3 regions of the Clavibacter davisi genome follow, and region 3 is predicted to be linked to each of the others. Evidence: predicted binding sites of a transcription regulator. Region 3 holds the regulator's gene; each other region holds the start of a gene.
The links. Region 3 encodes HrcA, which represses chaperone genes, less so after heat shock. Its sites were predicted from a motif close to TTNGCACTCGNNNNNNNCGAGTGCNAA; they were not measured.
Positions count from the first base shown of each region.

Region 1: groES (co-chaperone GroES) is a predicted target of HrcA. The motif match lies at 2,839-2,865, and genes of this name have one in related genera.
Region 2: groL (chaperonin GroEL) is a predicted target of HrcA. The motif match lies at 4,808-4,834, and genes of this name have one in related genera.

Region 1 is NZ_CP199882.1:2,883,573-2,889,897, reverse strand. It holds gene tsaD (tRNA (adenosine(37)-N6)-threonylcarbamoyltransferase complex transferase subunit TsaD) at 1-987, shown strand, start outside; gene ACU4ZT_RS13625 (DUF4190 domain-containing protein) at 1,092-1,520, shown strand; gene ACU4ZT_RS13620 (class I SAM-dependent methyltransferase) at 1,604-2,806, opposite strand; gene groES (co-chaperone GroES) at 2,952-3,248, shown strand; gene ACU4ZT_RS13610 (hypothetical protein) at 3,427-3,978, shown strand; gene ACU4ZT_RS13605 (hypothetical protein) at 4,026-4,427, shown strand; gene ACU4ZT_RS13600 (hypothetical protein) at 4,642-5,169, shown strand; gene ACU4ZT_RS13595 (hypothetical protein) at 5,443-6,018, shown strand; gene ACU4ZT_RS13590 (DUF6507 family protein) at 6,324-6,325, shown strand, end outside.
Region 2 is NZ_CP199882.1:2,768,108-2,774,432, reverse strand. It holds gene ACU4ZT_RS13115 (ABC transporter ATP-binding protein) at 1-735, opposite strand, end outside; gene ACU4ZT_RS13110 (DsbA family protein) at 1,048-1,959, shown strand; tRNA gene ACU4ZT_RS13105 (tRNA-Thr) at 2,008-2,080, shown strand; gene ACU4ZT_RS13100 (nitroreductase family protein) at 2,094-2,681, opposite strand; gene msrB (peptide-methionine (R)-S-oxide reductase MsrB) at 2,687-3,088, opposite strand; gene ACU4ZT_RS13090 (DUF3263 domain-containing protein) at 3,311-3,640, shown strand; gene ACU4ZT_RS13085 (LytR C-terminal domain-containing protein) at 3,673-4,248, shown strand; gene ACU4ZT_RS13080 (cold-shock protein) at 4,460-4,678, shown strand; gene groL (chaperonin GroEL) at 4,879-6,325, shown strand, end outside.
Region 3 is NZ_CP199882.1:1,717,006-1,723,330, reverse strand. It holds gene ACU4ZT_RS08200 (PhoH family protein) at 1-179, opposite strand, end outside; gene ACU4ZT_RS08195 (HIT domain-containing protein) at 166-522, opposite strand; gene ACU4ZT_RS08190 (16S rRNA (uracil(1498)-N(3))-methyltransferase) at 551-1,303, opposite strand; gene dnaJ (molecular chaperone DnaJ) at 1,306-2,418, opposite strand; gene hrcA (heat-inducible transcriptional repressor HrcA) at 2,479-3,501, opposite strand; gene ACU4ZT_RS08175 (DUF4870 domain-containing protein) at 3,688-4,083, shown strand; gene ACU4ZT_RS08170 (VOC family protein) at 4,094-4,507, shown strand; gene hemW (radical SAM family heme chaperone HemW) at 4,559-5,782, opposite strand; gene ACU4ZT_RS08160 (HAD family hydrolase) at 5,844-6,325, shown strand, end outside.

The DNA.
Region 1 (6,325 bases), 1.2 Mb from region 3:
CTCCTCGCCAACGTCATCTCCAGCTCCATGGACGAGCACGCGCGCTACGGCGGTGTCGTGCCCGAGGTCGCGGCCCGCGCGCACCTCGAGGCGCTGACCCCGGCCATCGACGCGGCCCTCGAGGACGCCGGCGTCACGCTCCGCGAGCTCGACGCGATCGCGGTCACCGCGGGCCCCGGCCTCTCGGGCGCGCTGATGGTGGGCGTCGGCGCGGCGAAGGCGCTCGCCGTGGCCCTCGACATCCCGCTGCACGGCGTCAACCACCTCGTCGGCCACGTCGGCGCCGACCTGCTCAGCCTCGACGGCGGATCCGGCCGCCCGCTCGAGACCCCGTCCATCGCGCTCCTCGTCTCCGGCGGACACACCTCGCTGCTGCTCGTGCGCGACCTGGTCGACGACGTCGAGCTCCTCGGCGAGACCATCGACGACGCCGCGGGCGAGGCGTTCGACAAGGTCGCCCGCGTCCTCGGCCTGCCGTACCCCGGCGGCCCGCACATCGACCGGGTCGCGGCCGACGGCGACCCGAGGGCGATCCGCTTCCCCCGTGGCCTCTCCCTCCCCAAGGACATGGAGCGCCACCGCTACGACTTCTCGTTCTCCGGTCTCAAGACCGCGGTCGCCCGCTGGGTCGAGAAGCGCCAGGACGCGGGCGAGCCCGTGCCGGTCGCCGACGTCGCCGCGAGCTTCCGCGAGGCCGTGGTCGACGTGCTGCTCACGAAGGCCGTCGCCGCGTGCGTCGACCACGGGATCCCGCGCCTGCTGCTGGGCGGCGGCGTCGTCGCGAACGCGCGCGTGCGGGAGCTCGCGGCGGAGCGGTGCGCGGCCGCGGGCATCGAGCTGCGGATCCCGCCGCTGTCCCTCTGCACCGACAACGGCGCGATGATCGCGGCCCTCGGCGCCCGCCTCGTCACCTCCGGGCGTGCGCCGTCCGGCCTCGCGTTCGGCGCCGACTCCACGCTCCCCGTCACCGTCGTGCAGGTCGGCTGAGCCGGCGCACTGCAGCGACGCGCCGTGCGCATTGCATCCATTGCGCGCGTCCTCTCGCGCCGGGCCCGGAACACGGTATGTTCCCAGGGACGAAAGGAACCACCATGACCGATCCGCAGAATCCGGACCGCTCCTCCGACGACTTCCCGCCCGCACCGAGCCAGCCCTCCTACCCGGCGGCGCCCGCGGCCGGATCCGGCTCGCCCTACGCGGCCCCCTACCAGCCCGGCCAGGGCGGTGCGCCCAAGAAGGGCCTCGCCATCACGTCGCTGGTGCTCGGCATCGTGTCGCTGGTGCTCTCGATCCCCCTTTGGTTCCTCACGTTCTTCGTGGGCATCGCGGCGATCGTCACGGGCGTCCTCGCGCGCAAGCGCAACCCCGGCACCAAGGGCTTCTGGCTCACCGGCCTCATCCTCGGCATCGTCGGCGTGCTGGTCAGCGTGCTGATCGGCATCTTCGCGCTCGTGGTCCTCAACGCCATCAGCACCGGCCAGATCAACGGCACGCCGATCCCGATGCCGTCCGGGCGCTAGCACGCACCACCGCATCACACGCGCGGCCGTCCCCTCGGGGCGGCCGCGTCGTCGTGTCCGGGCAGCGGCCCGGCGGTCGGGCGTCAGCCCGCGTGCACCCCGTGCCGGTCCGCGAGGATCGCCACGCGCCGCCCGCCCACGCGCGTCGCGATGAGCGTCGCCGACGCGTCGCCCTTCAGCTGGAGTCGCGTCCGCAGCCGCGCCGGATCCACGTCGACTCCGCGCTTCTTGATCTCGAGCGTCCCGATGCCGCGCGCCCGCAGCTCGCGCTTCAGCCGCTGCTCGTCGAGCGGGAGCACCTCGCGCACCCGGAAGCCGCGCGCGAACGGCGTCGCCTGCTCCCGGTCCGCGGTGATCCAGGCGATGCCCTCGCCCACCATCCGCCCGTCGAGCGAGCGCGCGAGGTCGCCGATGAGGCGCGCGCGGATCACGGCGCCGTCCGGCTCGTACAGGTGCTCGCCGAGCTCGCCGAGCTCCGCGTCCGCGCTGTCGGCCGCCGCGGTGAGCTCCGCGTGCGACCCGCCGCTGATCACGAGCGCCGCCCGTCGCACGCCGTCGCGCCGCGTCGGCCCGAACCACAGGCCCATCTCCACGGCCTGCCCGTCGACCGACACCCACTGCGCCTCCGCCTCCGCGGGGATGAGGTCGCGGTCGAGGCCCGGGCCGAGCTTGATGCCGGCGGCGCGCCCCGCCGCCCGCTCGAACGCGGCGGCGAGCGTGGGGGAGTAGGCGTCCGGATCCGAGATGCGCCGCGTCGACGAGTGCCCCTCCGTGCGCCGCGCCGGATCGAGGTAGACGCCGTCCACGCGACCCACGTCGAACGCCTCGGCCGTGCCCTGCTCGACGACCGCCTCGGGGAACGGCGCGAGGTTCCAGCCGGCGATCGCCGCGGTCACCTCGTCGCGCTCGACCGCCGTGACGCGGATCCCGATGGCCGCCATCGCCATCGCGTCCCCGCCGATCCCGCAGCCGAGGTCGGCGACGTGCGCGACGCCGGCCTGCTGGAAGCGGCCCGCGTGCTGCGCGGCGACCGGCAGCCGGGTGGCCTGCTCGAGCCCGGCCTCCGTGAACAGCATGCGCTCGGCGAAGTCGCCGAACTTCCCCCGCGCCTTCGCGCGCAGGCGGGACTGCGTGAGCACCGCGCGCACCCGCTCGGGGGAGTGGCCCTCGGCGCGCAGGGCGCTCACGATCCGCACGGCGTCATCGCCGGGCTGAGGCTCGGGCAGGGAGTCGAGCAGGCGGAGCCCCTCGAGGGAGAGGACCTCGCGGAGGTCGGTCTGATCCATCCGCCCACCGTATCGGGGCCGCTCCCCACCGATTGGCACTCGCGTTGCGCGAGTGCAAGCGCGGCCCGTAGAATCTCACCTGGCACTCTCCCCCGGAGATTGCCAATGAAGTCTTGTCCCTTAGTCACGAAGGAAGAGGTCAACCGTGTCGGTCTCCATCAAGCCGCTCGAGGATCGCATCGTCATCCAGCAGGTCGAAGCCGAGCAGACCACCGCGTCTGGTCTGGTCATCCCCGACACCGCCAAGGAGAAGCCCCAGGAGGGCGAGGTCGTGGCCGTGGGCCCCGGCCGCATCGACGACAACGGCAACCGCGTCCCCCTCGACGTCGCCGTCGGCGACAAGGTCATCTACTCCAAGTACGGCGGCACCGAGGTCAAGTACGACGGCAAGGACCTCCTCGTCCTCTCCGCGCGCGACGTGCTCGCCGTCATCGAGCGCTGACGCTCCGCACGCAGCGACACCGCACCACGCACCATCGCACCACGCGAGAGCCCGGCCGACACGTTCGGCCGGGCTCCTGTGCGTGCGGGGCCGACGGTCGCACGCCGATGCCCTCAATGGGATCCCGCAGCTGTGGGGGAACACCGACCGGGTGCCTGGGATCTGTGACACTCGTCGAGTGCATGCCGTCCCGATCCTCGCCGCCTCCGCTCTACTCGCCCTCGCCTCCGACGACTCAGCGAGCCGCAGCCTGCTGGCCTCCGCTGTCACCGCGGCCCTCATGGGCCTGGTCTTCCTCGGAGTGGGTGCTCTGGCGTATTCCGGTGTGTGGCGATGGTGGGCCCGCATGAAGCGCCCCATCGTCACCATGTTCTACTTCCCGTACTTGCCCTTGGCGATCGGCTGGCTGGGCGTGGGTCTTCTGATCATCGGTGCTTTCATCCTCTTCCCGCCAGCCGCTCGCTTGCCCGTCATCTACCTCGGGATCTTCGTGGAGATCCTCGCGGTGTGCAGCGCCATGTGGATGCCTCGTGCGCTCCTGCCTCGGTGGTACCGGGCCGCGAAGGGGCTGGACGGAAGCACGTCGAGCGATCGTCGCTACCCGATCTCGGCGGGCAGCCCGTCGCCGACGCAAGCGGGGGCTGGACCGGCCGCTCAGGGCGGCGCGTCCGGGAAAGACGAGACCGCTGTCAATGACGCGGTCAGCCGGACGTTCGGCTCGGCGGACTGAGCCGAGGCTGACGTGGAGGAGATCGTCTGCTCACGGACGCTGTCGTGATGCGGTCGGCCGCAGGAGTAGTCCACGCCCTCGTCGTCGCGGGAGGTGCCCCGAGCGGCGACACGTCTGCTTCGATCTACGTCGAGTCCTTCCTCGTCGGTGTGGTGATGGTGGCGATCGGGGCGGTCGCGTACACCGGGCTGTGGCGTGCGTGGTCGAGGAACCGATATACCTATCCTTTGGGAATCGGTGTCATGGGAGTGGGAGCCCTCGCCGTATCCGCCGGCAGAGTGCTCCCACCCTTCCTCAGCTCGGTCTTCCTGTACCTCGGGCTGGGCATCGGCGTGGTGGGTGCCATGTCGATGATCGGGGTCCCGAGGGTCCTGCTCCCTGCGTGGTACCGAGCGCGGATGGACATGGACTCTGATCGGAACGGTGAGGACCCGGTCGATCGGCCCTGAACGGCCCCGGCGATCGACGTGACATGCGCTGGCAAGTGTGGAAGCTCGGTCGAGTCGATCACCTGGACCCTATTGCTGGCGAATGCCCTCTCGCCTCAGCAGGTGAGGTGGAAAGGTGCTCAGGCTGTGGGCGACAGCCGGCGCAATTCCCACCATCTGCGAGGCTCAGCAGGTGCTCCCGTTCCGGTCGTCTCCTGCGTATTCATTCAGAGCGATGCTGAGCGAGACGAGCGGCGCGAGCGGAGGCATGTCCTCCCTCGGCATCGCGGCTGAAGGACTCGTGATGGCCATCGTGTTTCTCGCCATCGGGCTGCTGGCATTCTCCGGACTGTGGAGGTGGTGGGCTCGCTTGAAGCCCCCTGTGGTGAGCATCTACTACTTCCCGTATCTGCCGCTCGGCATCGGGTGGATGGGGGTGGGCTACGCGGTCATGGCTCCAGGGTTGTTCCTGCCTCCGGCGATCGAGATGCCGGTCATCTACCTCGGCGTGGCGATCGTGTTTCTCGGCTTGATCGGTATGCGCTTCATGCCCCGGGCGCTCCTGCCTCGGTGGTACAGGGCCGCGAAGGGCCTCGACCGCCGAGCGGCGGATGCGTCTCTAGGCGCCACATTCTCACGCGACTCGCCCAACGGGCGGGCGGGCGACGAGCGCGCATGCCCGGGTGCTGAGTCGCCGACGGGGACACGAGACGGCGTCGCGATGGAAGAAGTGATGAGGAAGGCCTTCGGGTCATCCGACTGAGTCGAGGTGTCGCTCCTCTCGCGCCCGGGAGGCGCCCATGCGTGCGTCGCTTCGGAAGGGACATCGAGCGGCGGCGAGACGCCTACATCGATGACTCTCCGGTGGGGCCCGTTCGTCGAGGTGATGGCTCGGAGCCGAGCCCGATGTCGACACCTTTTCCGGGGTCGGAGGAGGCGCGCACGAGGGTTGTGCTCCTGAGCGACCGCCGGCTCTCGAGGGCAGGGGGTGTGGGGGACGGCCGACGGGGTTCCCCCGATTTGTGAGACTCGGCAGGTGCTGCTGCTTCTGCTCCCGATCTCCGCTTCGTCATCCTCGACCGCGATCGTCGGCATGACGAGTGCCTCGAGCCAGGACGCGTCTTCCCTTGGCATAGCGGCCCGGTTGCTCGTCCCGGCGATCGTCTTCCTCACTGTGGGTGCTCTCGCCTACTCTGGACTTTGGAGGTCGTGGGCTCGGTGGAAGCCACCTGTGGTGAGCATCTACTACTTCCCGTACCTACCGTTGGGCATCGGCTGGACGGGAGTGGGCCTTCTCCTCGGGGCTGTGGCGCTCGTCCTGCCTCCTCCGGCTCAGATGCCGGTTGCATTCCTCGTAGTAGCCATCGTGGTGCTAGGCCTGATCGGCATGGGGTTCATGCCCCGCGTGCTCCTGCCTCGGTGGTACAGGGCCGCGAAGGGCCTCGACCGCCGAGCGTCGGAGTCATCTCGAGGTGCTGCTGTCTCACGCGATGCGTCCGCTGTGCGGTCGACCGTCGCGGGTTCGGAGCAGGACGCCCCGTCGCCGAAGGGGACACGAGACGGCGTCCCCTTGGAAGAAGTGATGAGGAAGACGTTCGGCTCAGCTGACTGATCGAGTCCTCGCGAAGGGTGCGGCGGCCCTACGTGCGAGATTCGGCCGCTCAGGGCGCTGAGCGGACTGCCTCACGTTCCGGCTCCCCCCAGAGCGGAAGTAGCTCGACGCCTCCCCTGTGCACAAGAGCGGTGCCGAACTCCTACCGCGTGTAAGGCTCCGCCCGTGTCCAGAATCTCGCCGATCATGCTTGCCTCGATTGCTACCGTCTCTCCTATCGTCGCGTCCGTCAGCGGTCGTCGTCACTTCGCGGCGGGACACCGGCCCACTGTGACGAACTCGTCCTCCTGGGAAGGCCGCGCGGCAT
Region 2 (6,325 bases), 1.1 Mb from region 3:
GGTGAAGAGGTTCATCGCGGGCGAGCCGATGAAGCCGGCCACGAAGACGTTCTGCGGCTTCTCGTAGAGGTCGCGCGGGGTGCCGACCTGCTGCAGGACGCCGTCCTTGAGGACCGCGATGCGGTCGCCCATGGTGAGCGCCTCGGTCTGGTCGTGGGTGACGTAGACCGTGGTGACGCCGAGGCGGCGCTGGAGCGACGCGATCTGCGTGCGGGTCTGGACGCGGAGCTTGGCGTCGAGGTTCGACAGCGGCTCGTCCATGAGGAACACCTGCGGCTGGCGCACGATGGCGCGGCCCATGGCGACGCGCTGGCGCTGGCCGCCGGAGAGGGCCTTGGGCTTCCGGCTGAGGTAGGGCTCGAGGTCGAGGAGCTTGGCGGCCTCGAGGACGCGGGTGGCCCGCTCGTCCTTGCCGACGCCGGCGATCTTGAGCGCGAAGCCCATGTTCTCGGCGACGGTCATGTGGGGGTACAGCGCGTAGTTCTGGAACACCATCGCGATGTCGCGGTCCTTCGGCGGCACGTCCGTGACGTTGCGGTCGCCGATGAAGATGTTGCCGTCGTTGACCTCCTCGAGGCCCGCGAGCATGCGGAGGGTGGTCGACTTGCCGCAGCCGGACGGGCCGACGAGGACGAGGAACTCGCCGTCGGCGACCTCCAGGTCGATCTGGTCGACGGCCGGGCGGGTGGAGCCCGGGTACAGGCGCGTGGCCTTGTCGAAAGTTACTGATGCCATTTCGGTGTTCTCCTTCACGGGCAGGTACGTGCCCGACGATCCGTGGTGATGGATGTGATGCTCATGGCTCATCGCTGTGGGCGACGACGACCACCCGATGAGTATTGCACGAGGGCCATGGAGCGGGAAGCGCACCATGATGCGGATCGGCGGCTATTCCCCACCTGGGGACCTCCGCCGCCGAGCCTGTATCGTCGGATGGACGACCTCCTCGCGCGGCCGCGTCATCGCTTTCCCAGGCTGCCCGCCTAGAGTCCTGAGGTCGTGCGGGAGCCCGCCCGCACCCGACATCCATCCCCTGAGCGAGGATCCATGAGCAGCACGCCGCCCGCGCACGAACCGCACGGCGGCCATCGTCGACGCCGCGAGGCGGCGCGCGAGAAGGCCCGGCTCAACCGCATGAAGCAGCGACGTCGCGACGTCGCGACGCGCGGCCTCGTGCGCGGCGGCATCGCGGTGGCGCTCGTCGCCGTCGTGGTCGTGGTCGGCCTCATCGTCGTCCAGGGCGCCCGCCCCGCCGGACCCGGCCCCCAGAACATGGCGAGCGACGGCATCCTCATCGGCAAGGACCTGGCAGCCGTCCCCACCCGGGCGCTCGAGCCGCAGCAGGTCCCGGTCCCCACCCAGTCCGAGGCCGCCGGCGTCGCCCACATCCGCGTGTACGTCGACTACCTCTGCACGGCGTGCAAGGAGTTCCAGGACACGAACGGGGCGCAGATGGAGGGGTGGCTGCAGTCCGGCGCCGCCACCGTCGAGGTGCACCCCGTCGCCATACTCACGAGCAAGTCGCAGGGGTACTCGCAGCGCGCTGCCAACGCCGCCGCCTGCGTCGCCGACACCTCGCCCGACGACTTCTGGGCGTTCAACGCGTCCCTGTTCGCGGAGCAGCCGGCGGAGCAGAGCACGGGGCTCAGCGACGAGCGCATCACGGAGCTCGCGGGGCAGGCTGGCGCCTCGTCGCCCGACGTGGCGAAGTGCATCGCGGACCAGCGCTTCCAGTCCTGGGTCAACGCCGCCACCGATCGCGTCCTCAACGGCGACATCCCCGACTCCAACGTCGCGAAGGTCGTCGGCGCTCCCGTCATCGTCGTCGGCGAGCGGCAGTACACGGGTCAGCCGGACGACGCCAAGGCGTTCGCGGCGTTCGTGCTGCAGGCCGCGGGGCAGGACCCGACCTCCACGCCGACGCCCGCCCCCGAGGCGACCCCCGCCACCGCGCCGTAGGCGGCGCACCGGCTCCTATGATGGATCGACGGCCCGCGAGGGCGGTCGGCCGGCCTGGCGCAATTGGTAGCGCACCGCACTTGTAATGCGGCGGTTACGGGTTCGAGTCCCGTGGCCGGCTCGAGACGGTCGCCTCAGTCGAGGACCGTGATCATCCGCTCGCCGGGGACGACGATGCGCGGGCCCTTGCCGTCGGGTTCGGCGTCGCCGACGTACAGCCACCCGAGCAGGTCCTCCCCGTCGGACAGCCCGTGCATGCGGCGGACCGGGTCGCTGCGCGTGAGACCCCCGGTGCGCCAGAAGACGCCCCAGCCCTGCTCCTCGAGCAGCAGCGTGAGCGCGTGGGCCACGCCGGCGGCGACGGCCTCCTGCTCCCACTCCGGGACCTTGCGGCTGGGCGTGCGGCGGACGACCACGGCGACGAGCAGGCTCGCGCGATGGACCTTCTTGCCGTGCTTGCCGGATCCGGCGTCACCTGCCGCCTCGTCCATCGCCGCGCCGAGGCGGTCGCGCGCGGTCCCGCGGATCTCGATGACGCGCCAGGGGCGCAGGCCTCCGTGGTCGGCCAGCCGGCAGGCGGCCTCGACGAGCGGGACGAGGTCCTCGTGCGAGGGCGAGGCCGCACCCACGGAGGAGCGGGAGCGCCGCCCGCGCAGCGCGTCGAGCACGGGGGTGCCGGGCCCGGTCGGGTCGGCGTCGCCGCCCGCCCGGTGCCGCGGCATCGGGGTCACTCCGCCGTGCGGAACGACATGGAGACCGAGTTCATGCAGAACCGGTCGCCCGTGGGGGTCTGCGGGGCGTCGTCGAAGACGTGCCCGAGGTGCGATCCGCACCGTGCGCAGACGACCTCGACGCGCTTCATGCCGAGGCTGGTGTCGGTGTACAGCTTGACCGCGTCGCTCTCCTTCGGCGCGTAGAAGCTCGGCCACCCGCAGTGGGAGTCGAACTTCGTGTCGCTCGTGAAGAGCTCGGCACCGCAGGCCTTGCAGCCGTAGACGCCGGTGCGGTCCTCGTCCAGCAGCTCGCCCGTCCAGGGGCGCTCGGTGGCCTGCTGTCGCAGCACCGCGTACTCCTCGGGGGAGAGCTCCTGACGCCACTGCTCGTCGGTCTTCTCGATCTCGTAGGCCATGGTGCGGGTCCTTTCTCGCTGGTCGATCCTAGGGGCGGCGTCCCAGCGCGCCTCCTGGGTCAACCGACGCGGTGCCCCGAGGATTCCTCGGGCGAGGACGCTTCGCCGCCCGGCGTGGGCGGATCCGGCCGTCGCCCGCCCGACGGGACACCCCGCGCGCGTTCGCGAGGCGCCCAGGATCCCGCCCCTAGTATGTGGGGGATGTCGGGGAAGGAGCACGCCGTGGACCACCGCGAAGCCCGCTCCGCCACCGCCCCCTCTCCCCAGGACGCGGGCGTCGTCGAGCTCGACGAGCGCTCGCGCGCCGTCCTCGACTTCGAACGCGACTGGACCCGGCACGCCGGGGCCAAGGAGGAGGCCATCCGCCAGGCCTTCGGCCTGTCGGCCACCCGCTACTACCAGCTGCTGGGCGCCCTCATCGAGACGCGTCCGGCGCTCGCCTACGACCCGCTCCTCGTCGGCCGGCTCCTCCGACTGCGTGAGACGCGCGCCGCGGCCCGCGCCGCGCGAGCGCTCCCCGCCGGTCTCCCGCACCGCCCGAACGCGCGCTGACCCGCGCCCTACCGAGGAGACTCGAGACCGCCATGCCCTCCCACGCTCCCGACCGGTTCGACGACGTACCCGGCGACCTCAGCCGCGTCGGCGCGCACCGCGCCCCGCGCCCTCGCCATCACCGGTTCCGGGCGTTCGCCTGGGCGGCGCTCGCCACGGGCCTCCTCGTCGGGCTCGGGGTGGTCGGGCTGTTCGTGATCGACGACCGGGTGTCCTTCACGGACATCATCCCGAACGACAGCGCCTCCGAGGAGGCGGCGGCTCCCACCGAGACGCCGACCGTGGCGCCCATCACGGTCCCAGGGATGGTCGTGACCGTGCTCAACGGCACCCGCACGTCGGGCCTCTCGGCCAAGGCCGCCACAGCGCTCCAGACGGCCGGCTGGAAGATCGGCTCCCGGGTGAACGCGAGCTCGTCCGACATCACGACGACCACCGTCTACTACTACGACGCAGCGGACGAGGGCGCGGCCCGCGGGCTCGTGGCGCAGCTCGGGGTGGGCGACGTGCAGCAGTCCGAGCAGTTCCGCCCCGCGCAGGGCACGGCGGCCGCCCAGGCGGCGCGCCTCACGGCTGTCCTCGGCGCGGACTACGCGGCCCGCGGCTAGACGACGGCGGGCCCCGTCGGGCCCGTGGGGAAACCGGGCACCGGATGCGCCAGCCTGGCTATCGTGCTGCCTGGTCGCATGCCCCTCGCGTCCCGGCTCTGCACGCCGCCGTCCCGAGGGCGTGTCGCGGGGCCGATGCAGGGCTCCGCGATCGACCCGGGGGTGGCGGTACCGCGCCCCCGCCATCGCGCAGTCGCACTGGGAGAAGCACATGGCCAACGGAACCGTGAAGTGGTTCAACGGGGAGAAGGGGTTCGGATTCATCACCGTGGACCCGGTAGAGGGCGGCGCCGCCCAGCAGGACGTCTTCGTCCACTACTCGGCCATAGAGATGTCGGGATACAAGGTCCTCGAGGAGGGGCAGCGGGTCGTCTTCGAGATCGGCCAGGGGTCCAAGGGCCTGCAGGCCGAGAAGGTCACGCTGGGCTGACTCCGCGCTCCCACGACGCCGCCGTCCCCGGGACGGCGGCGTCGCGCATGTCCGCCACGTGTCCTCCCCCAGGCCGCCGCCTGTGAGCGGCTCGCTTGCACTCCCGTAGGGCGAGTGCCAGAATCGTCCCTGGCACTCCCTCACGGGGAGTGCTAGACGACTGCCTTTTTCCTGACGTCCGGGAGGGACGAGAGATACACATGGCTAAGATCATCGCTTTTGACGAAGAAGCCCGCCGCGGCCTCGAGCGCGGCCTCAACATCCTGGCCGACGCGGTCCGCGTGACCCTCGGCCCGCGTGGCCGCAACGTCGTCCTCGAGAAGAAGTGGGGCGCCCCCACCATCACGAACGACGGCGTCTCCATCGCCAAGGAGATCGAGCTCGACGACCCGTTCGAGAAGATCGGCGCTGAGCTCGTCAAGGAGGTCGCCAAGAAGACCGACGACGTCGCCGGTGACGGCACCACCACCGCGACCGTCCTCGCGCAGGCCCTGGTCCGCGAGGGCCTCCGCAACGTCGCCGCGGGTGCCGACCCCATCAGCCTCAAGCGCGGCATCGAGAAGGCCGTCGCCGCCGTCACGGAGGAGCTCAAGGCCGCCGCGAAGGAGATCGAGACCAAGGAGGAGATCGCCGCCACCGCGTCCATCTCCGCCGGCGACTCCACCATCGGCGCGATCATCGCCGAGGCGATCGACAAGGTCGGCAAGGAGGGCGTCGTCACCGTCGAGGAGTCGAACACCTTCGGCACCGAGCTCGAGCTCACCGAGGGCATGCGCTTCGACAAGGGCTACCTGTCGCAGTACTTCGTCACCGACCCCGAGCGCCAGGAGGCCGTGTTCGAGGACGCGTACATCCTGATCGTCAACTCGAAGATCTCGAACATCAAGGACCTGCTGCCGATCGTCGACAAGGTCATCCAGTCCGGCAAGCAGCTCCTCATCATCGCGGAGGACGTGGACGGCGAGGCCCTGGCCACGCTCGTCGTGAACAAGATCCGCGGCATCTTCAAGTCGGTCGCCGTCAAGGCCCCCGGCTTCGGCGACCGTCGCAAGGCGCAGCTGCAGGACATCGCGATCCTCACCGGCGGCCAGGTCATCGCCGAGGAGGTCGGCCTCAAGCTCGAGAACGTCACCCTCGACCTGCTCGGCACGGCCCGCAAGGTCGTCATCACCAAGGACGAGACCACGATCGTCGACGGCGGCGGCGACGCCACCGAGATCTCGGCGCGCGTGCAGCAGATCCGCAACGAGATCACCAACACCGACAGCGACTACGACCGCGAGAAGCTCCAGGAGCGCCTCGCGAAGCTCGCCGGCGGCGTGGCGGTCATCAAGGCCGGCGCGGCGACCGAGGTCGAGCTCAAGGAGCGCAAGCACCGCATCGAGGACGCCGTCCGCAACGCGAAGGCCGCCGTCGAGGAGGGCATCGTCGCCGGTGGTGGCGTCGCCCTCATCCAGGCCGGCAAGCTCGCGTTCGAGAAGCTCCAGCTCGAGGGCGACGAGGCGACCGGCGCGAACATCGTCCGCGTCGCGGTCGACGCTCCGCTCAAGCAGATCGCGATCAACGCGGGCCTCGAGCCCGGCGTCGTCGCCGAGCGCGTCCGCAACCTCCCCTCGGGTCACGGCCTCAACGCCGCCACGGGTGAGT
Region 3 (6,325 bases):
AGCGTGATCTCGTTGCCGCGGACCCGGACGTCGACGTCCGGGTGCTCGCGCTCGATCTGCCGGAGCAGCCGGTCCTGCGGCCCGAGGAGGCGCACCATGAGCACGCCGTCCATCGTCGCCGTCTGCTCGACGCGCTCCTCCTCCGCGGACGCGCCGCCCCGCGGGTCAGAACCCGACATGGTCCCCCTGGCCGAAGCCCGCGAGCACGTGCGCGTGCACGTGGAAGACCGTCTGGCCGGCCGCCGCGCCCGTGTTGAAGACGAGGCGGAACTGCCCGCCCGCCCGCTCGGCGCCGATGCGCGACGCGAGGTCGACGACCTCCGCGAGGAGGCCCGGGTCGCCCGCGGCGAGCTCGACGACATCGCGGTACGCGGCCGTCTTCGGCACGACCAGGACGTGGACGGGGGCCTTCGGGGCGATGTCCTGGAACGCGATCACGCGCTCGGTCTCCGCGACGATCTCGGCCGGGATCTCGCGGGCGACGATGCGCTCGAAGACGGTGGGCTCTCGGGTCTCGCTCATGCGTCCAGCCTACGCGGCGCCCGCGACGTCACCATCGCCCGAGGGCCGCGTTCACGAGCGCGAGCGCTGCGGGTCCTGCGGTGGACGTGCGGAGGATGCCCGAGCCGAGCGCGACCGGGATCGCCCCGGCCTCCCGGAGCACCTCGACCTCCGCCGGGCTGATGCCGCCCTCGGGTCCCACGACGAGGAGCACGTCGGTCGCCTCGGCCTCGGCGGGGGCGGCGAGGTCGAGCGCGGACAGCCGCGTCGCGGCGGTCGGGTCGAGCACGAGCACGCGGGCGGTGGCGGCCATCCGCGCGAGGTCCTTCGTCGTCGCGAGCCCCTCCACGCCGGGCACGCGCGGGCGGATGGACTGCTTCACGGCCTCGCGCACGATCGCGCGCCAGCGGTCCCGCCCCTTGGCGACCTTGGCGCCCTCCCAGCGGGAGATGGAGCGCTGCGCCTGCCACGGGATCACGGCGTCGACGCCCAGCTCGGTCGCGGCCTGCACAGCCAGCTCGTCGCGATCGCCCTTCGCGAGCGCCTGCACGAGCACGACGCGCGGCGACGGCTCGGGGTGCTCCTCGACACCGTCGACCCGCAGCTCCAGCCGCTGCGGATCCGCGGTCGTGACGGTGCACGACGCGATCGTCCCGCGCCCGTCGCCGACGAGCAGGCCCTCGCCCGCGCGGATCCGGCCGACGGTGACCGCGTGGCGCGACTCCGCGGCGCCGAGCGCGACGACCCGGCCGACGGCCAGGTCACCGTCACCGAGGTCGTCCGCGAGGTGGAAGTGCGCCACGGTCAGACGTTGAGGAAGCGGTCGCGGAGCTTCTGGAAGAGGCCCTGCTGGAAGTGCGCGAGGTGGGGCGCGGGAGCCTTGTTGCGCTTCGCGAACTGCTGGATGAGGTCGCGCTCCCTGTGGTCGAGCTTCTGCGGCGTCACCACCTGGATGCCGATCTTGAGGTCGCCGCGCCCCGAGCCGCGGAGCTTCGTCACGCCGCGGCCTCGCACCGTGATGATCTCGGCGCTCTGGATGCCGGGGCGGAGCTCGAGGTCCACCGCGCCGTCGAGCGCCTCGATGCGCGCGTCGCTGCCGAGGATCGCGTCGACCATGCTCACCTCGACCGTGGCGAGCAGGTCGTCGCCGTTGCGGCTGAAGACGTCGTGGTGCGCGACCTTGATCTCCAGGTAGAGGTCGCCGTTCGGTCCGCCCGCGGGGCCGACCTCGCCGGAGCCCGGCATCTGGAGGCGGAGGCCCGTATCGACGCCGGCCGGGATGTCGACCGGCACCGTGCGGCGCGCGCGGACGCGGCCCTGGCCGGCGCACGTGGGGCAGGGGTGCGGGATGACGGTGCCGTAGCCGCGGCAGGTGCCGCAGGGGCTCGACGTCATGACGTTGCCGAGGAGCGAGCGCACCTGGCGCTGGATGCTGCCGGAGCCGCGGCAGATGTCGCACGTGACGGCGCTCGTGCCGGGCTGCGCGCAGGATCCGTGGCACGTGTCGCACACGACGGCCGTGTCGATCTCGAGGTCGCGGTGCACGCCGAAGATGACCTCCTCGAGCTCGACCTCGACGCGGAGGAGCGCGTCCTGGCCGCGCTCCTGGCGCGAGCGCGGACCGCGCCCCCCTCCGCCCTGCTGGCCGCCGAAGAACGTCTCGAAGATGTCGCCGAACCCGCCGAAGCCCTGGCCGCCGCCGCCGAACCCGGCCTGCGGGCCGAGGTCGTACTGCTGGCGCTGCTGCGGGTCGGACAGCACGTCGTACGCGTGCGTCACGAGCTTGAACCGCTCGGCGGCGTCGGGGGCGTCGTTGACGTCCGGGTGCAGCTGGCGCGCCTGCTTGCGGTACGCCTTCTTGATCTCCTCGGACGTCGCCTCGCGGCTCACGCCCAGTACTTCGTAGTGGTCAGCCACGTCGGGCCCTTCGGTGGTGATGGTCGTGGGGAACAGGGGCGGTGCGCCGGCGTGCGGGCGTCACCGCTCCTCGAGCAGGCGCGAGAGGTAGCGCGCGACCGCGCGCACCGACGCCATGTTGGTGGAGTAGTCCATGCGGGTCGGGCCCAGCACGCCGAGGCGCGCGAGCACGCCTCCCGACGAGCTGTAGCCGCTGGTGAGCACGCTCGTCTCGCCGAGCCCGAACGGGGCGTTCTCCCGCCCGATGCTCACGGAGACGCCGTGCTGGTCGGCTTCCATCTCGCCGAGCAGGCGCAGGAGCACCACCTGCTCCTCGATCGCCTCGAGGACGGGCGAGATGCTGCCCGGGAAGTCGCGCTCGGTGCGGGCGAGGTTCGCGGATCCGGCGAGCAGCAGGCGCTCCTGCCGGTTCGCGAGCACCTGCTCGACGAGCGTGCCCGCGAGAGCCGCGGCGGCGGCCCGCTGGGCGGGCTCCACCTCGTCGGCCAGGGTCTCGAGGCGTGCGGCCGCCTCGGCGAGGCCGAGACCGCCGACGGCCGCGTTCACCCGCGTGCGCATGGCCGCGAGGAACTCCTGGTCGGGATCGCCCTGGAGCTCGACGACGCGCTGCTCGACGCGGCCCGTGTCGGTGATGAGCACGGTGAGCACGCGCGTGGCCGACAGCGCGACCAGCTCGACGTGCTTCACGTGGCTCGTCGCGAGCGACGGGTACTGCACGAGCGCGACCTGGTTGGTGAGCTGCGCGAGGAGCCGCACGGTGCGCGCGAGCACGTCGTCGAGGTCGACCGACTGGCCGAGGAACACGTGGATGGCCTGGCGCTGCGCCGGGGTGAGCGGGCGCACGTCCGCGAGCTGGTCGACGAAGAGCCGGTAGCCCTTGTCCGTCGGCACGCGTCCCGAGGAGGTGTGCGGCGCCGCGATGAGCTCCTCCTCCTCGAGCAGGGCCATGTCGTTGCGGATGGTGGCGGCCGAGACGCCGAAGGCGTGGCGCTCCACGATGGACTTGGAGCCCACGGGCTCACGGGAGGACACGTAGTCCTGCACGATCACCCGGAGGACGTCGAGTCCGCGTTCCGAGACCATGGCGGCTCCCTCCTGGCACTCGTCGGTTCTGACTGCCAATCGTACCGCGTGGATCCGACGGCCCGGCATTGCCGGTCGCGCGTCGGCGGAGGTAGCGTGGTGGGGCCGGGCGAGGCCGGGCACCACCCACACGATCCCGCGCGATCCACCGGCCGTCGGCCCGTGCCGTGCACCGAGAGGCCCGCGATGTCCGCACCCGATCCCCACCCCTACGGCGCCCCCGCCCCCCTCACCCCGGGCGAGGACCGGCTGTGGGCGTCGCTGACGCACTTCCTCGCGATCCTCATCGTGCCGTCGTTCATCGTCTGGCTCGTGTTCCGGGAACGCGGTCGCTTCACGGACCAGGAGGGCAAGGAGGCGACGAACTGGACGATCAACGTCGCCGGCGTGCTCGTCATCCTCAACGTGCTCCAGGCCGTCTTCGTGGTCATCCCGTTCCTCGGGATCCTCATCTCCGTGCTGCTCGGCCTCGTGATCTTCGCGGTCGTCGTGGTCAACATCGTGTTCGCGATCATCGGCGGCGCGCGCGTGCAGGGCGGTCGGCCCTACCGCTACCCGCTCAACATCCGGTGGATCAAGTAGTCGGGGACCGATGAGCGCCAGGATCCGCCACGTCGCCGTGGACTGCCGGGACCCGCACGCGCTCTCGCTCTTCTGGGCGGGCGTCACCGGCTTCGCGGAGGATCCGGACGAGCCCAACCGCCCCGACGAGGACGCGGCGTGGCTCGGCGACCCGGTGTCGGGCCTCGGCATCATCCTGCAGCGCACGGACGCGCCGAAGACGGCGAAGAACCGGGTGCACCTCGATCTGGCGCCCGACGACCGCACGCGCGACGAGGAGGTCGACCGGGTGCTCGCCCTCGGCGCGACGCTCGTCGCCGACCGGCGGAACGCGGACGGCAGCGGGTGGGTCGTGCTCGCCGACCCGGAGGGGAACGAGTTCTGCGTGGAGCGCAGCGACGCCGAGCGCGAGGCGGGCGACGAGGTGGGCGCGGTCGTCCTCTGACCCGGCGGCGGTGCGCGCCGGCCTCGAGGAGGCGGCGGACCACGGCCCGTGTCAGTCCTCGAGGAGGCGGCGGACCACGGCGTCGGCGAGGAGCCGCCCCGACAGGGTGAGCACGAGGGTGCCCGCGAGGGCGGCGCGCGGGTCCACGAGGCCGTCGGCGATGAGCCCGGCGACCTGGCGGCGCCCCTCGACGGTGAGGGTGGGAATGGACAGGCCGTCGCGGATCCGCGCCCCGAGCAGGACCCGCTCCACCTCGCGCGTGGCGTCGTCGAGGTTCTCGCGGCCGGCGCCCGGGGAGGCGCCCGCGAGCACGCGGTCGGCGTAGGCGGCCGGGTGCTTCACGTTCCACCAGCGCACGCCGCCGACGTGGCTGTGCGCGCCGGGTCCGACGCCCCACCAGTCGTGGCCCTGCCAGTACGCGAGGTTGTGGCGGCTGCGGCGGCCGCCGCGGGCCCAGTTGCTCACCTCGTACCACTCGTAGCCGGCCTCGCCCAGCATGCGGTCGGCCAGCTCGTACATGTCGGCCTGGAGGTCCTCGTCGGGCTCGGGCACCTCGCCGCGGCGGATCTGCCGCGCGAGCTTCGTGCCGGGCTCCACGATGAGCGCGTACGCGGACAGGTGGTCGGGCTCCTGGGCGATCGCCTGCTCGAGCGAGGCGCGCCAGTCGTCGATACTCTCCCCCGGCGTGCCGTAGATGAGGTCGAGGCTCACCTCGAGCCCGGCCGCGCGGGCGCCGCGGACGACGGGCGCGATGCGGGCGGGGTCGTGCGTGCGCTCCAGCGTCGCCAGCACGCGCGGCACGGCCGACTGCATGCCGAACGAGACGCGCGTGAAGCCGCCCGCCGCGAGGGCCGCGAGGTAGGCGTCGTCGACGCTGTCGGGGTTCGCCTCGGTCGTGACCTCGGCGCCCTCCGCGATGCCCCACGTCTCGCGCACGGCGTCGAGCATCCGCACCAGGTCCTCCACCGGCAGGAGGGTGGGCGTGCCGCCGCCGAGGAACACGGTGGAGGCGGGCCGTGCGGGTACGCCGGAGTCGCGGAGGGCGGATCCGGCGAACCGCACCTCCTGCACGGCCTGCGACGCGTAGTCCGACTGCTTCACGCCCCGGAGCTCGGGCGCCGTGTAGGTGTTGAAGTCGCAGTAGCCGCAGCGCACGCGGCAGAACGGCACGTGCAGGTAGACGCCGAACGCGCGCTCGTCGGCGCCCGCGGACGCGGAGGCGGGCAGCAGGCCGTCGGCGGGGGCGGGATCGGCGAGGGGCAGGGCGGACGGCATCCGTCCATCATCCCCCGGCGCGGAGGCCGGTCCGTGCAGCGGCCTCCGGCAGGATGGGCGCATGACCGACGCCCCCACGCCCCGGCCCCTCCACGTCCTCTGGGACGTCGACGGCACGCTCCTCCACAACAGCCCGCGCTCCGGCAGCATGTACCACCGCGCGATCGAGCTGGCCGCGGGCGAGCCGCTCGTGGACCGCACGGTGCACGCGCACGGCAAGACCGACGGGCAGATCATCTGGGAGACCCTGGACGTCTACGGCCTGCCCGAGTCGCTGCACGCGCCGGTCCGTCAGCACCTCGAGGAGCTGTCGCGGGTCGAGCACTACGGTCCTGGCCGCCGCACCGTGCCGGTCGGCGTCCCCGAGCTCGTGGCCGACGTGGCGGCACGCGGCTGGGTGAACGCGCTCCTCACGGGCAACTCGCCGCTCCGCGCCCGGTACAAGCTCGACGGCGCCGGGCTCGACGTCGGCCTGTTCGACTGGGACGCGTCCGCGTTCGGGCACGAGGCCCGGATCCGCAGCGACCTCACCCGGCGGGCGGC